2 regions of the Streptomyces sp. NA04227 genome follow, and region 2 is predicted to be linked to the other one. Evidence: riboswitches for the same ligand, from Rfam matches in the RefSeq annotation. Region 2 holds a riboswitch; the other holds the start of a gene.
The links. A riboswitch is a leader RNA that binds a small molecule or an ion and turns the genes downstream of it on or off. The one in region 2 is predicted to bind glycine.

Region 1 (7,623 bases), 5.5 Mb from region 2:
TCCAGCGCCTCGATGCGCTCGAGGTCCGCCGGGACTCCGAACGCCTGCCAGACGGCGGCCAGTTGCGCGCGGTTGGTGGTCTCGTCGCAGGCCATCGAGACGTGGTCGGCGTCCACCTGACGCAGGTTGACGCCGCCCTCGCGGGCCGCCGCGACGACGGCCTCGGCCCGGCCGGGCACCCGCGCGGTCAGGGTGTCGAAGTAGGCGGTGTGCACCAGCTCGACGCCGCCCTCGCGCAGACCCGCGGCCAGGATCGTGGCGTAGCGGTGGGTGCGCCCGGCGATCGCCTTCAGTCCCTCGGGACCGTGGTAGACGGCGTACATACCGGCCATCACGGCGAGCAGCACCTGGGCGGTACAGATGTTGCTGGTCGCCTTCTCACGGCGGATGTGCTGCTCACGCGTCTGGAGCGCGAGGCGGTAGGCCCGGTTGCCGTCGGCGTCCACGGACACGCCGACCAGACGTCCGGGCAGGCTGCGCGCGAACTTCTCGCGGACGGCCATGTAACCGGCGTGCGGTCCGCCGAAGCCCATCGGGACACCGAAGCGCTGCGTGGTGCCGACCGCGATGTCGGCGCCGAGCTCGCCGGGCGACTTCAGCAGGGTCAGGGCGAGCAGGTCGGCGCAGACGGTGACGACGGCACCGGCCTCCTGCGCCTGCTCGATCAGGGGCTTGATGTCGCGTACGACACCGGAGGCGCCGGGGTACTGCAGCAGCACACCGCTGATGCCGCGCTCGACGGCCTCGGCGGGCAGGCCCTCGGACAGATCGGCGACGAGGACCTCGACGCCGGTCGGCTCCGCGCGGGTCTCGAGCACGGCGATCGTCTGCGGCAGCACCTCCGCGTCGACGAGGAACAGACCGTTCTTGACCTTGCCCACCCGGCGCGCGAGGGCCATCGCCTCCGCGGCGGCGGTGCCCTCGTCCAGGAGCGAGGCACCCGAGGTGGGCAGCCCGGTGAGGTCGGCGACCATCGTCTGGAAGTTGAGCAGCGCCTCCAGGCGGCCCTGCGAGATCTCCGGCTGGTACGGCGTGTAGGCCGTGTACCAGGCGGGGTTCTCCATGACGTTGCGCAGCACCACGGGCGGCGTGAAGGTGCCGTAGTAGCCCAGTCCGATCATGGAGCCGAGGACCTGGTTGCGGTCGGCCAGCGTGCGCAGTTCCGCGATCACCTCGGGCTCGGTGCGGGCGCCGGGCAGCGCGAGGGCCTCGGCGCTCTTGATCACATCGGGCACCGCGGCGGCGGTGAGCTCGTCGAGGGAGCCGTAGCCGACCTGGGCGAGCATCTTCGCGCAGGCTTCGGAATCGGGACCGATGTGGCGCTTTTCGAAGGGCGTGCCCTGCTCGAGTCGCGTCAGCGGAATACGGGTCATGTCGGAGGCCTCCTGGTCGTGTACGACCTTCGGGGGGCACCTCGGCACCGGTGCCCTGACGGCCTCCCCCTCTGTCATCTCGACCTGAGAGCTTCACCGGGCCAGTTGCGGCCGGTTTTCACCGTCGGTGAGAGCGGAAGCCGTCGCGTCCGCCCTGCTTTCCAGAGTGACCTCGTCCGTGCGGTACGGGTGCCTGAGAGATTCCGGGGAGGATTTGCTCCTTCGGCGCCCCGGCTCGCTGTGTCAGCGGGCCCGGGACTCTCCCGCACGGGGTCGACAGCCATCAGCCAGCCTACCAGCGCGTCCCCGGCCACCCATCGCTCAAGTGGCCGCAATCTCCATTCTGCTATTTCGTAGTGTTTACGGATGATTGCGCCCAGTTGTTCCGGCCACTTGGAGGAGCACGTGCAGACCGACATCGATCCCCGCAAGCTGATCGGCCGCAAGGCCTTCGACCGCACCGGCGCCAAGATCGGCACCATCGCCGAGGTCTACCTCGACGACGCCACGGGCGAGCCGGAATGGGCTGCCATACGGACGGGTCTGTTCGGCCGGGACGCCTTCGTCCCCCTGGAGCCGAGCGAGCTCGCCGAGGACACGCTGCGCGTCCCCTACGACCGTGCCCTGATCAAGGACGCCCCGGACTTCGGCGTCGGCCGGCACCTCTCCCCCGAGCAGGAACTCCAGCTCTACCGCCACTACGGACTGGACATCGCCCCCGCCTCACCGCCACCGCCGGACCGCGACTTCGGCCGACTCGCGGGCTCCGAAGAGGCCTGAGCACCGCCCGCCCGGGCCGGATCGACCGGCAGCGCCGACACCAGGGGCAGCGGCTCCGCCCGCTCCAAGTCCGGGTCGTCGCTGCGGAACGTACGCACCCTCCCGGGCGCCGAGCCGGGCGTCTCGAAGCGCACGGTGACCCTGCCGAGGCCGCTGCCCTGCACCCACCCGTGCCCGTACTCGCTGTGCCGTACGTCGTGACCCGCGTGCCAGGTGGCCTCGGCAGGCGCCGGGGTCTCCTGGGGCGTCTGCGGCGCCGGTTCGTGCCCCGGCTCCGGATCCGGCTCCGCCCCGCCCGCCGCCTGGGCGAACAGATCCTCCTGCGTGTAGTCCGCCAGGCCGGTGACCCCGACGCCGAGGAGTCGTACGCCGCCGGTGGTGTCGACGGACTCCAGGAGCCGGGCCGCCGCCTCGCGCACGACGGTCCGGTCGTCGGTGGGTCCGCGCAGGGTCTCGGACCGGGTGAGCGTCGAGAAGTCGTACCTGCGCACCTTCAGTACGACCGTGCGGCCCGACCGACCCGCCTCGCGCAGCCGGTGCACACAGCGGTCGGCCAGCCGCTGCACTTCGAAGCGCACCCGCACCCGGTCGTGGATGTCCACGTCGTAGGTGTCCTCCACCGAGACCGACTTGGCGTCCCGCTCGGCCACCACCGGACGCTCGTCGCGGGCCAGGGCCATCGCGTACAGCCCCTCCCCGTGCGCCTTGCCGAGCAGCCGGACCAGCTCCTCCTCGCCCGCCTCCGCCAGCTCCCCGACCGTGGTGATGCCCGCCCGCCGCAGGTGGTCTCCGGTCGCCGGGCCGACGCCCGGCAGGATGCGCACCGGCATGGGCCCGAGCAGCTCCCGCTCGGTGCCCGGCTCTATGAGCACGAGACCGTCCGGCTTCGCCTCCTCGGAGGCGATCTTGGCGAGCATCTTGGACGCGGCGAGCCCCACCGACCCGGTCAGACCGGTGGCCGCCCTGATGTCCGCGCGCAGCCGCTCACCGACCACCCGCGCCGACGCCGCGTCGGCCGCCGCACCCGTGGTCTCCAGATCGACGAAGGCCTCGTCCAGGCTCAGCGGCTCCACGAGCGGCGACAGCTCCCTCAGCAGGCGCATGACCTGCTCGCTGACCTCACGGTAGAGACCGAAGCGCGGCACCAGATACGCCGCGTTCGGGGCGAGCCTGCGCGCCTGCCCCATCGGCATCGCCGAGCGGACACCGAAGACCCGCGCCTCGTACGAAGCCGTCGCCACCACCCCGCGCGGCCCGAGACCTCCGACGATCACCGCTTTCCCGCGCAGGCTCGGCTTGGATGCCTGCTCCGCCGAGGCGTAGAAGGCATCCATGTCCAGATGCAGGATGGTGGGCGCGGACCTCACATGTCCGATGCTCCCGCACGCCACTGACAACCGGCCCATCGACCGGCCCGGCAGACGTCCGCGATGCCGGTCCGGTGCCGGGTCCGACGGCTCAGACGGCCCGGTTGCGGCGCCGCGCCAGCTCGTCGGCCGGGTGGTGCGGAACCAGCGTCTCGCCGGTGTCGACCCGCTCGCCGTGCAGCTGGGACAGCGCGCTCTCGACGTCCCGCCAGACCACACCCACCGCGATGCCGAAGATCCCCTGGCCGCCCTGGAGCAGATCGTGGACCTCGTCGGGCGAGGTGCACTCGTAGACCGTCGCGCCGTCACTCATCAGCGTCATCCGCTCGAGGTCGCGAAAACCGCGCTCGCGCAGGTGCTGGATGGTGCTGCGGATGTTCTGCAGTGAGACGCCGGTGTCGAGGAGACGCTTGACGATCTTCAGTACGACGACGTCGCGGAAGCTGTACAGGCGCTGCGTACCGGAACCGTGGGCCGGACGCACCGTCGGTTCCACCAGGCCGGTGCGGGCCCAGTAGTCGAGCTGACGGTAGGTGATGCCCGCGGCGGCGCAGGCGGTGGGACCGCGATATCCGATGTCCCCCGCCCCCGGATCCTCGGCCGCCGACGCCGTGACGGCGAGCTTGGGCGAATGATCGTGATCGGCCCTGCTGCCCTGAAGCTGGTACGGACCACCGTCCCCGAGGCTGCGCCCGGGAACTCCCCCAGTCGTACCGTCGCCGCTGCTTCTCACGCCGACCTCCGCGTCCTTGACCTGCCTTCACGACCGTAGGCAGTCACCAGGGGTGCGTCAACGATCGCCGCACTCGCCACGCCGAGTGATTATCACCCCGAGAGTGGTTTCTCCCGCCCCGCCGCGGGGAAAGGCTAGCCGAATGCGCAGACGGGACGAGCCCGAGCGCCGGTCGTCGTCACGGGTGCCGCACCGTTGCACCGCGTCCCGACCGGCCGGTCACTGATTGCTGGTGCCGAAGTCCTCGGGCGAGATCTGGTCCAGGAACTCCCGGAACTTCTCGACCTCGTCCTCCTGCTCGTCCGGAATGGCGATACCGGCGTCGTCGAGCACCCCGTCGCTGCCGTAGATCGGCGTACCGGTGCGCAGCGCGAGCGCTATGGCGTCGGACGGGCGGGCGCTGACCTCGACGCCGCTGGCGAAGACGAGCTCCGCGTAGAAGACGCCTTCTCTGAGGTCGGTGATCCGGACCTCGCTGAGTTCCTGGCCGACCGCTTCGAGCACGTCCTTGAACAGGTCGTGGGTGAGCGGGCGTGCGGGAGCCATGCCCTGCTGGGCGAAGGCAATGGCGGTGGCCTCCCCCGGCCCGATCCAGATGGGGAGGTAGCGGTCGCCTCCCACCTCGCGCAGGAGCACGATCGGCTGGTTGGAGGGCATTTCGACCCGGACACCTACGACGTCGAGCTCGTTCACACAGCAACCCTAGGCCGTGCCAGGCACCTTTGGGTAGTCGGGCAGGCCGTCCGCGGCCCTCGACGAGGCCCTTATCAGGGCAGACGCACCCCAAGGGCGTTCTGCACCAGGACCGCGTGCAGTCTCACCGTGAGCCCGGCGAGCTCCTTGGCGCGCGCCTCGGCCTGCGCCCTGGTCCGCGGATTGCGCTGCATCCGCAGCGGCGCCACGAGCTGGTCGACCAGGCCCGCCTCGCGTTCCGCGGCGGCCTTCAGGACCCGCAGATGGCGCGGCTCGATCCCGGCCCGGCCCAGTTCCTGCACAAGGGTGGCCACAGTGACCGCCTCGGCCTCGTACCCACCCTCCGGCAGGGCCGTGAGCAGGCCGTACGACTCCCACTCGACGAGTGTGTCCTCGTCGATGCCCGCCGCGGCCAACAGCTCGGCACGGCCCAGCCTTGCGCGCCCGCACTCCTCGTCGCCCGCCGCCCGTTCCGAGCCCGTCATGTCCGGGATCTCACCGTCGGGCGAGTCGAGCTGGTCGCGGATGACCTTCAGCGGCAGGTAGTGGTCACGCTGGAGGCGCAGGACGCGCGCGAGACGCTCCACGTCGTCGGTGGTGAACTTGCGGTACCCGGACGGCGTGCGCTGCGGCTCGACCAGCCCCTCCGCCTCCAGAAAGCGGATCTTGGAGATCGTGACCTCGGGAAATTCCTCCCGGAGCACACTCAGGACGCTGCCGATGCTCAGCAGCCGTACATCCGTCGCGGCGGTGCCACTGCGGGCACCGCCGCTGGGGGTTCGAACCATGACACTTCCCTGGGGGTCCCCCCGGACGGAGTCTGAGGGATGGTCAGATGCCCCGCTGGCTTGCGTAGAAGACCAGCCGGTACTTGCCGATCTGCACCTCGTCGCCGTTCGAGAGCGGCACCGCGTCGATGCGCTCACGGTTGACGTACGTGCCGTTGAGGCTGCCCACGTCCGCCACACCGAAGGAGCCGTCGGGCTGGCGGCGGAACTCGACATGGCGGCGGGAGACGGTGACGTCGTCCAGGAAGATGTCGCTCTGCGGGTGGCGGCCCGCCGTGGTCAGGTCGCCGTCGAGCAGGAAGCGGCTGCCGGAGTTGGGACCGCGGCGCACGATGAGCAGCGCGGAACCCGGCGGCAGCGCGTCGACGGCCGCCTGTGCCTCCTGCGAGAGGCTCGGCGTCTGCGACTGGCCCGAGGCGTCCGGCTCGTAGGACTCGATACCGGAGATGGAGATCGTCGAAGTGGTCTCCGACGGACGCTCACCGGCGCCGCCGGGCCGCAGCGGCGTACCGCAGTTGGAGCAGAAGCGGCTGCCTTCCGCGTTGCGGTTCCCGCACCTCGTACACACCAAGGGCGACATGGACGGATCCTCCTGCCGCGGTTGCCCCGCGGCTGCCTGCGACGCATACGGGCCGGAGGCGTACCCTCCACCCGCACTCGAGGTTGACGGATCTGTGAAACCTATGGGGCCGGAACCGGCAGGGTCAACGGATGACGCGCCCTGACCACCGGAAATATCACCTCGCGGAGCACCGACCTCGTCCCGGAACAGCGGACGGTCGTCCCCCTGCGCCTCCGGGTCACCCGGCCGCGGTGCGCGATGACGCGCCGTCGCCGGGGCACCCCCGTCACGCGCGCTCTTGCCGAACAGCTTGCCAAACAACTTCACGGGCGATTCCCCTTGACCGATACAGACCCGCCCGTGGCACAGGACGAACCCTGAATGTTCACACCGGTGCACTCACCGGCCGACCCGGACACCCTCACAACGTCCTTGTCCGCCGAACAGTTTCCCTCACACACGGCTTTCGTAATGAGCCGACCCCTCGCCATTCCATGCCCCCGTCGGGCAGCCCCCATACACCATTTCTTCACCGCGACGACGACCGAGCGTAGTCAGGCTCTTCAGCAGGTCGCAAGGCGTCCACGACGACCTTCTCCTCGTCCTGCACCCGCACCGTCGCCTGCTCCTTCTCCAGCGTCTGCACAACTCCCCCGGGAATGTTCAGCGCCGGAGCCAGATCCTCGGGTTTCCCGATGACCTTGAAACGATACGGCGCACTGATCTTGTTCCCGTCCACGCTCACGCCACCCCCGGAGGCATCCGAGAGATAGGTGTTCGCGACCACACGCACGTCGTTGACCTGGATCGCTTCCGCCCCCGCGGCACGCAGCTCCTGGACGGCGTCGAGCAGCATGTCCGCCTCCACCGCCCCCTTCGTGTCCTCGATCGTCACCGTGATCCCGGGCCCCTCCGCGGCCACGGTGCCCGCGAGAACACCGAGCTGCCGCTCCTTCTCGAGGGTCTGCTTCCGTGCCTCCTCCGCCTGGTTCGAGCTGTTCTCCAGGCCGGTGCGCTGGTCCTCGAGACGTTGCTTCTCATCTTCCAGACGCTGTGTACGGTCATCGAGTTCATCGAGGATCCGTACGAGATCCTCCTGCCGTGCACCGCGCAGGGCACTGTTCTCGTTCGTCGAGGCCACCTGGATCGCCAGACCGAAGCCGAGCCCGGCGAGCAGCACGGCCACGATGAGCTGGGCCCGGCTGACCCGCGGCGGCCACAGACTCTTGGCCAGCCGCTGCCGACCGGACTCCGTGGGCGCCTGCGAGGCACGCTCCGCGGACCCGGCCGGCTCCGCTCCCGCGGTGGAGCGCTCGGTGGGACCCGG
Region 2 (7,623 bases):
ACTGCCCCGGATGTCCACACCCACTCCGGCGGTGCCGGGCTCGGCGTGCGCGGCGTCGACGTACGCCATGGCGATCGGCTTGCCCAGGGTGGGCGAGGGAGCGCCGGAGGTGACCTGGCCGATCACCTTGCCGTCGGCGACGACCTGGTAACCGGCGCGCGGCACCCGGCGGCCCTCGGCGATCAGGCCGACGAGCTTGCGCGGCGGGTTCTGCTCGGCCCGCTCGGCCGCGGCTTCCAGGGCGGCGCGGCCCACGAAGGGCTTGGGCGCGCCCTCGGCGGTGGCCTTCTCGAACTTCACGACCCGGCCCAGGCCCGCGTCGAACGGGGTCAGCGAGGTGGTCAGCTCGTGCCCGTACAGCGGCATGCCCGCCTCCAGGCGCAGCGTGTCGCGGCAGGACAGGCCACAGGCGATCAGGCCCTTGTCCGCGCCCGCCTCGGTGAGCGCCTGCCACAGCTTCTCGGCGTACTGCGGCTCGACGAACAGCTCGAAGCCGTCCTCGCCGGTGTATCCGGTACGGGCGATCAGGGCCGGGACCCCGGCGACCGTGCCGGGCAGACCCGCGTAGTACTTGAGGCCGTCCAGGTCGGCGTCAGTGAGCGACTTGAGGATGCCAGGGGACTCGGGGCCCTGGACCGCGAGCAGCGCGTAGGCCTCGCGGTCGTCGCGGACCTCGGCGTCGAAACCGGCGGCGCGCTCGGTCAGGGCGTCCAGGACGGTCTGCGCGTTGGAGGCGTTGGCGACCACCATGTACGTACGCGGGCCCTCGCCGGAGTCGAGGCGGTAGACGATCAGGTCGTCCAGGACGCCGCCGTCCTCCTGGCAGATCATCGTGTAGCGGGCGCGGCCCGCGCCGACGGTGGAGATGTTGCCGACCAGGGCGTGGTCGAGCAGGTCGACCGCCTGCGGGCCGGTCACGGTGATCTCGCCCATGTGCGAGAGGTCGAACAGTCCGGCCTTGGTGCGGACCGCGGTGTGCTCCTCGCGTTCGCTGGAGTACCGCAGCGGCATGTCCCAGCCCGCGAAGTCGGTCATCGTCGCGCCGAGCGCGCGGTGCACACCGTCGAGGGCGGTGCGGCGGATCGTATTGCTCATACGGGCTCCAAGTCCGGAAGACAGGTCGGCGAGGTCGTTCCTCCCCATCTGTCATCGGAACCTGAGAGGTTCGCCGGAAGCCGGATCCGACGCGCGGATCCCGTCCGGTTTGCACCTTGGGTGGGGCCCGGCGTCCGTGGACGGCCGTGCCCGCTTTTCAGATGTGCCTCGCCCGCGCGGTATCTGGGCCTGAGAGATTCAAGGGAGGGACTTGCTCCTTCGGCGCCCCAGCCGACTGGCTGAGAGCTCTCCCGCGCGGATTCAAGCGGCCTGTATGGAGTTGGCGGGCACATCATTGCATGCCGACCTTCCCCAGCGGCAGGTGTGCAACTTCCGGCCGTTTCCGCCACCCGCCGCATTACTCCCTCTTTACACTCGGTGGAGAGGGGCCCTGCACAGGCTCGGAGAGGACGTTGATGGCGTTCATGAGGCACAGGCCCAGGGCCTGCGCGACAGCCGTCCCGGTGGCGGTGCCCGCCCAGGTGGGTGCCCCGTCCGGGGAAGGCGCCCGGCGCCGGGCGAGTGCCCGCGACGGCGCCGTCCCGGTGGTACGGGACCTGCGCGGGCGCGACGGGCGCACGCCGTGTGAGCTGCGGTTCACCGAGGGCGACCTGGTCGTCGTCTCCGGGCTGCCCGGCAGCGGCAAGTCCACGCTGATGCGGCGCACGGTGCCCGGCGCGCGCATCGACTCGCAGGACACCAGGGAGCGCTGGGCCCGGCGGATGCCCGCCAAGCTGCCGTACGCCGTCTACCGCCCGCTGGTCCGCCTCGCGCACTACGTCCGGCTGTGGCGCACCCTGCGCGGCGGGGGCGGCGTGGTGGTCCACGACTGCGGCACCCAGGCCTGGGTCCGGCGCTGGCTCGCCCGCGAGGCCGGGCGCCGCGGCGCCCGGCTGCATCTGCTGCTCCTCGACGTCCCGGCCGAGCAGGCGCTGGCCGGTCAACTGGGGCGCGGCCGCCGCGTCTCGCGCTACGCCTTCGGGCGCCACCGCAGGACGACCGCCCGCCTGATCGCCTCCGCCGCCCGCGGACGGCTGCCGCGCGGCTGTGCCTCGGCGGTCCTCCTCGACCGCCCGGCGGCGGACCGGCTGAGCGCGATCCGACTGGACGGTCGGTGACCGGATCCGGCCGGTACTGATCGGACGCGTACCGCCCCCGGCCTCCCCAACCCCCGCTGTGCGCCCACACGTTAGGGTGCGAATGCAGACAACGCGCCCGCGCGCGACGCGAGCGGCGGCACCCGACCGATCGGCAGGCAGGACGCAGGACATGGACATACCGACGCGGCCCCAGCCCCATCCGCACGGCGGCTGGCCCGGCAACGAGCTGGAGGAGGTCCTGGCGGCCTCGCTCGGTGTGCCCGCCGCGGGCGGCCGCATCGTGGAGGTGCTCGGCCGCAGTCATCTGTGGGTGCCGCTGCCCAGCGGCGGCAGTCAGCAGAGCGCCACGCTCGACCTGCCCGCGATGGAGATCGAGGGCCAGGCCTACGTCCCCGTCTTCAGCTCGGAGCAGCAGTTGCGGCAGGCCGTCGGCGACCACATGTCGTTCACCGTCGCCCCGGCCGTGGAGTTCGCCCGCGGCCTGCCTCCGCAGTTGGGCATCGCGGTGAACCCCGACGGCACCGTGGGCATCCCGCTGCCGCCCGCCGCCGTGGCCGAGTTGTGCCGCGGCAGGCGCAGCGAGCTGGACGGGCCCGTGAGCGGTGGCCGGGTCCAGCTCTTCGCGCCGGACTGGCAGGACGACCCGGTCGACTTCCTGTCCGCGGCCTCCGCCGAGTTCGAGGCGACCGGTGTGGTGTCCTCCGCCCGCCGCTGTCTGGCCCGCATCGAGGACGGCGGCCCGGTGCTTTTCATCGGCGTCGAACTGCTGCCGCACGCCCAGGCCGCGCGCGAGGAGCCGCTGGACGCCCTCGGCCGCGCACTGGGCCGCGTCCCGGTCGACTGGCCGGTGAACATCGTGCTCCTGGACATTGCCCAGGATCCCGTGGCCGACTGGATGCGCGACAAGGTGCGGCCCTTCTACCGGAGGGACCACTGAGCGCCGCCCGCGCCGGGCGCCGAGGTCGTGTCGGTGCGGCGATCTAAGCTGGTTACATGACCGGGCGGCGCTGCCGCGAAGTCGCGTGAGCGCGCGCGGACATCGGTACGTCGAGTACGTCACGTAGGTACGGCACGAAGGGGCGGGGCATAAGTGAGCGCGTCGGGCACGGCCGCGGCAGGCCAGGTCGAGCACCTGCTGCGCCAGGTGACGCCGGGAAACTACGAGGCGTACGAGTCCCTGTTGCGCGCCCTCGCCGACCCCTCGGGCCAGTTGTGGATGCTCCTGTGGCACGGCCAGCCCGGTTCGCCCGACGCCCAGTACGGCAACATGGCGGTCGGCGGCTTCGACTACGCGCCCTGTGTCACCTCCGCGCAGGAGCTGACCGCCAGCGGCTGGAACCGCGCCTACGAGATCGTCGGCGGCCCGGACATCGCCCGGGCCATGTTCCCCGACCGGCACGGCATCTGGCTCAATCCGCACGCACCCGGCGGCGGCGTCGGCGTCCCCTGGGCGGACCTGCGCCGTATCGCGGGCGGACTCGACCGGCACCCGGCCGGACCGCTGCGGCTGAGCGAACCCACCCTGGATCTCCCGCAGTTCTACGCCCTGCTCGGCCAGCACGCGTACCGCACCCCGGCCGTCCGCTCCCTGCGCCGCGCCTGGGTACAGCCCGCGCTCGGCGCCCCGTACCTCGTCATCGGCCTGGACGTGTACGAGTCCTCGGCGCCGGCCGTCGAGTCGGTGCACACGATGATGCGCCAGTCGGTCGGCGCGGTGCCCGAGGGCCTCGCCGTGTCCACCGTCGCGCTCACCGACGAGCACGACCCGGTGGCCATGTGGCTGCGCGCCCACGCCCGCCCGTTCTACGACCGCGAGCCCCCCGGCCCGGCCGCCGCGCCGCCGGTGTCGGGGTACGGCTATCCGCCGCCGCACGGGGCGTACTGACCCCTTCGCGCCGGTTTGATCCGCGGTCCGGCCGGTCCCGATTCGGCCCGGCCGGCGGACCTCCGCGAGGCTTTGCAGTACGGGGAGTTGCACTGTTTGCGGCCGTTCGCCCCGAGCGGCGGATCGTGGTGAATTGCCCGGGTTGGCGAGGTTCGGATGGCGTCTGATCCGTAACCCGCTAATTCACGCATACGGGACATTCGCCAAGCCGTGGCGCACCCCCGCCGAATCCCGTCACGGCGTCGCGAACGCGCCCCACGTCGCCCCTCCGGCTTCAAGCGGAGCCTTTCCTTCACGTCGAATTCACCTGAAGTGACGTCTTTGTGTCCGTTGTCCACTCTGCTGACATCTGGTGTCCATTGAGGGCGACTTCCACGCCTGTGAAACCGCTTACCCCCAACTGTCCTGCGTCCGAGGGGCGTTCCCGACTGTTCGGATAACGGAACCCCCCAGACAGCATCACGGTTAGGCATCCATTCACCGGGAGATCTGGCACGTGATCCGGCGCACGTTGAAGACTCCCGCTCCAAAGGGCTTTGCGCCCTGATGCGTACGACGGACTGATCACGCCGCTACCGCGGCAAGTGTGCGCCGGCCACCGCCGGTTGAGAGGGGTCCCTGCCACTATGACGGCGCCAATGCACGACACGACCGCGGAAACCGAAGCGGCCGCGACTGTCGAAACGGCAGCCGACGCCGGGGCGAAGAAGGTGGAGGGCCGCTCCCTCAAGCAAATCGCCTGGCGTCGTCTGAAGCAGGACAAGGTCGCGCTCGCCGGCGGCATCACCGTGGTCGTGCTCATTCTCGTGGCAATCTTCGCGCCGCTGATCGTCAGCCTCTTCGGGCACCCGCCCACCGAGTTCCACCAGGACCAGCTCGAGGACATCACCAACCTGCCCAAGGGCGACTACGGCGGCATGAGCGGGGAGTACCTGTTCGGCGTCGAGCCCAACACCGGCCGCGACATCTTCAGCCGGGTCGTCTACGGCGCCCGTATCTCGCTGCTCGTGGCGGTGGCCTCGGCGGCCGTGGCCGTGGTCCTCGGCACCCTCTTCGGAGTCATCGCCGGTTACTTCGGCGGCTGGGTCGACGCGACGATCAGCCGTGTCATGGACCTGCTGCTCTCGTTCCCGCAGCTCCTGTTCATCATCTCGCTGGTCTCGGTGCTCCCGGACGATCTGCTCGGCCTGACCGGTTCCGGGGTCCGTGTCGCCGTACTCATCGCGGTCATCGGCTTCTTCGGCTGGCCCTACGTCGGCCGTATCGTGCGCGGCCAGACGCTCTCGCTGCGCGAGCGCGAGTACGTGGAGGCGGCCCGCAGCCTCGGCGCCGGACGGCGGCACATCCTCTTCAAGGAGCTGCTGCCCAACCTGGTGGCCCCGATCACCGTCTACGCCACGCTGATGATCCCCACCAACATCCTGACCGAGGCCGCGCTCAGCTTCCTCGGTGCGGGTGTCCGCCCGCCGACCGCTTCGTGGGGCGGCATGCTCCGCGACGCGCTCGAGGTGTACGAGCACGACCCGATGTTCATGGTCTTCCCCGGTGTCGCCATCTTCCTGACGGTGTTGGCCTTCAACCTCTTCGGCGACGGTCTGCGGGACGCACTCGATCCCAAGGGCTCCCGCTGATCGTTCAGCCCGCAACTGCTCTACCTGCCACCGCAGTCAGGTGGTTCCCCACATGGTTCTCAGGCAGCTCGGCCTCAGACCGCGAATCTCGGAGGATGCGAGAAAGATGTCCAACGGTTTCTCCAAGCGAAGGCTTGCCGCTGGTGCGGCCCTCGTCGTTGCCGCGCTGGTCGGTACCACCGCGTGCGGCGGCTCCGACGACGAGGACTCCGCCGGTGCCGGCTACAACGCCGGTATCGGCAAGGTCGCGAACGCCTCGAAGGACAAGGGCGGCACGCTCCGCTTCATCGGCAAGCAGGACTTCGACTCGACCGACCCGCAGCGTGCCTACTACGGCATGACCTGGGACTTCATGCGCTTCTACACGCGTACCCTGGTCACCTACGACACCAAGCCGGGTGTGGCGTCCAACAAGCTCGTCCCGGACCTCGCGGCCGCTCCGGCCACGGTCTCCAAGGACGGCAAGACCTACGAGTACAAGCTGCGTGACGGCCTCACCTGGGAGGACGGCTCGAAGCTGACCTCCAAGGACATCAAGTACGGCATCGAGCGCATCTGGGCCGGTGACGTCATCACCGGTGGCCCGCAGTACCTGAAGAGCGTGCTCGACCCCAAGGGCGAGTACAAGGGCCCGTACAAGGACAAGACCGCCGACCGGCTGGGCCTGAAGGCGATCGAGACGCCCGACGACCAGACCATCATCTTCAAGCTGCCGAAGCCGAACGTCGACTTCGAGCAGATGCTGGCCATGCCGTCCGGCTCCCCGGTCAAGCAGGAGAAGGACACCAAGGCCAAGTACACGCAGCGGCCGTTCTCCTCGGGCCCGTACAAGTTCCAGTCGTACGACGCCGGTAAGGGCGCCGTCCTGGTCCGCAACGACAAGTGGGACCCGAAGACCGACCCGATCCGTCCCGCGCTGCCGGACAAGATCACGGTCACCATCAACAAGAACCAGGCGGAGAACGACAAGCGCCTGATGGACGGGGACTACGACCTCGACATCAACGGCACCGGCATGTCGATGTCCGGCCGCACCACCGCGATCACGGACCACAAGTCCAGCGTCGACAACATGCCGACCGACTTCGTGCGGTACGTCGCGCTGATCACGGCGGCCAAGCCGTTCGACAACGAGCACTGCCGCAAGGCCGTCTTCTACGGCACCAACTTCGCGGCGCTGCAGAAGACCCGCGGTGGCGAGGTCGCGGCCGGCGAGATCGCCAACAGCGTCTTCCCGAAGGCGATCAAGGGTCACAGCGACTACGACCCGTACGGCGTTCTCGCCCGCAAGGGCAAGCCGGACGCCGCCAAGGCCAAGGCGGAGCTCAAGGAGTGCGGCAAGCCGAACGGCTTCTCCACCAAGATCACCGCGCGCAACAACCAGCCCGGTGAGGTCGAGGCCGCGACCGCCCTTCAGGAGCAGCTGAAGAAGATCGGCATCAGCCTCTCCGTCGACCCGCTGGACGGCGCCGAGTCCTCCAGCATCACCGGCTCGCCGACCGTGGTGAAGAAGCGCGGCTACGGCATGACCATGAGCGGCTGGGGCCCCGACTTCCCGAGTGGCCAGGGCTTCGGCCAGCCGCTGTGGGACAGCCGCTTCATCGCCGAGAACGGCAACTACAACGAGGCGCAGCTGAGGGACAAGGCCGTCGACAAGGCCTTCGACGACGCGATCGCCGCGAAGACGCCCGAGGAAGCCGCGCAGATCTACACGGACATGAACAAGCGCATCCTCGACCAGGCCGTCTGGATGCCGTTCATCTACGAGAAGAACATCTCCTGGCGTGGTCCGAACCTGACCAACGTCTACTCGTCGGCGGCCTACAGCGGTCGTTACGACTACGTCTCGCTCGGCGTGAAGCAGGACGAGAAGAAGTAATCAGCGGTCACACCGCCCCCACCGTCGCCGTAA

Region 1: linked by a shared signal. The riboswitch ahead of gcvP (aminomethyl-transferring glycine dehydrogenase) and the one ahead of gcvT (glycine cleavage system aminomethyltransferase GcvT) in region 2 are both predicted to bind glycine.

The regions. Positions count from the first base shown of each region.
Region 1 is NZ_CP054918.1:628,691-636,313, forward strand. It holds gene gcvP (aminomethyl-transferring glycine dehydrogenase) at 1-1,373, opposite strand, end outside; glycine riboswitch at 1,545-1,649, opposite strand; gene HUT18_RS02390 (PRC-barrel domain-containing protein) at 1,779-2,153, shown strand; gene HUT18_RS02395 (DNA polymerase IV) at 2,072-3,520, opposite strand; gene HUT18_RS02400 (MerR family transcriptional regulator) at 3,612-4,253, opposite strand; gene HUT18_RS02405 (bifunctional nuclease family protein) at 4,473-4,946, opposite strand; gene HUT18_RS02410 (MerR family transcriptional regulator) at 5,021-5,734, opposite strand; gene HUT18_RS02415 (FHA domain-containing protein) at 5,778-6,695, opposite strand; gene HUT18_RS02420 (DUF881 domain-containing protein) at 6,826-7,623, opposite strand, start outside.
Region 2 is NZ_CP054918.1:6,105,031-6,112,653, forward strand. It holds gene gcvT (glycine cleavage system aminomethyltransferase GcvT) at 1-1,095, opposite strand, end outside; glycine riboswitch at 1,263-1,359, opposite strand; gene HUT18_RS25990 (AAA family ATPase) at 1,521-2,213, shown strand; gene HUT18_RS25995 (enhanced serine sensitivity protein SseB) at 2,365-3,132, shown strand; gene HUT18_RS26000 (enhanced serine sensitivity protein SseB C-terminal domain-containing protein) at 3,286-4,080, shown strand; gene HUT18_RS26005 (ABC transporter permease) at 4,707-5,711, shown strand; gene HUT18_RS26010 (ABC transporter substrate-binding protein) at 5,818-7,590, shown strand.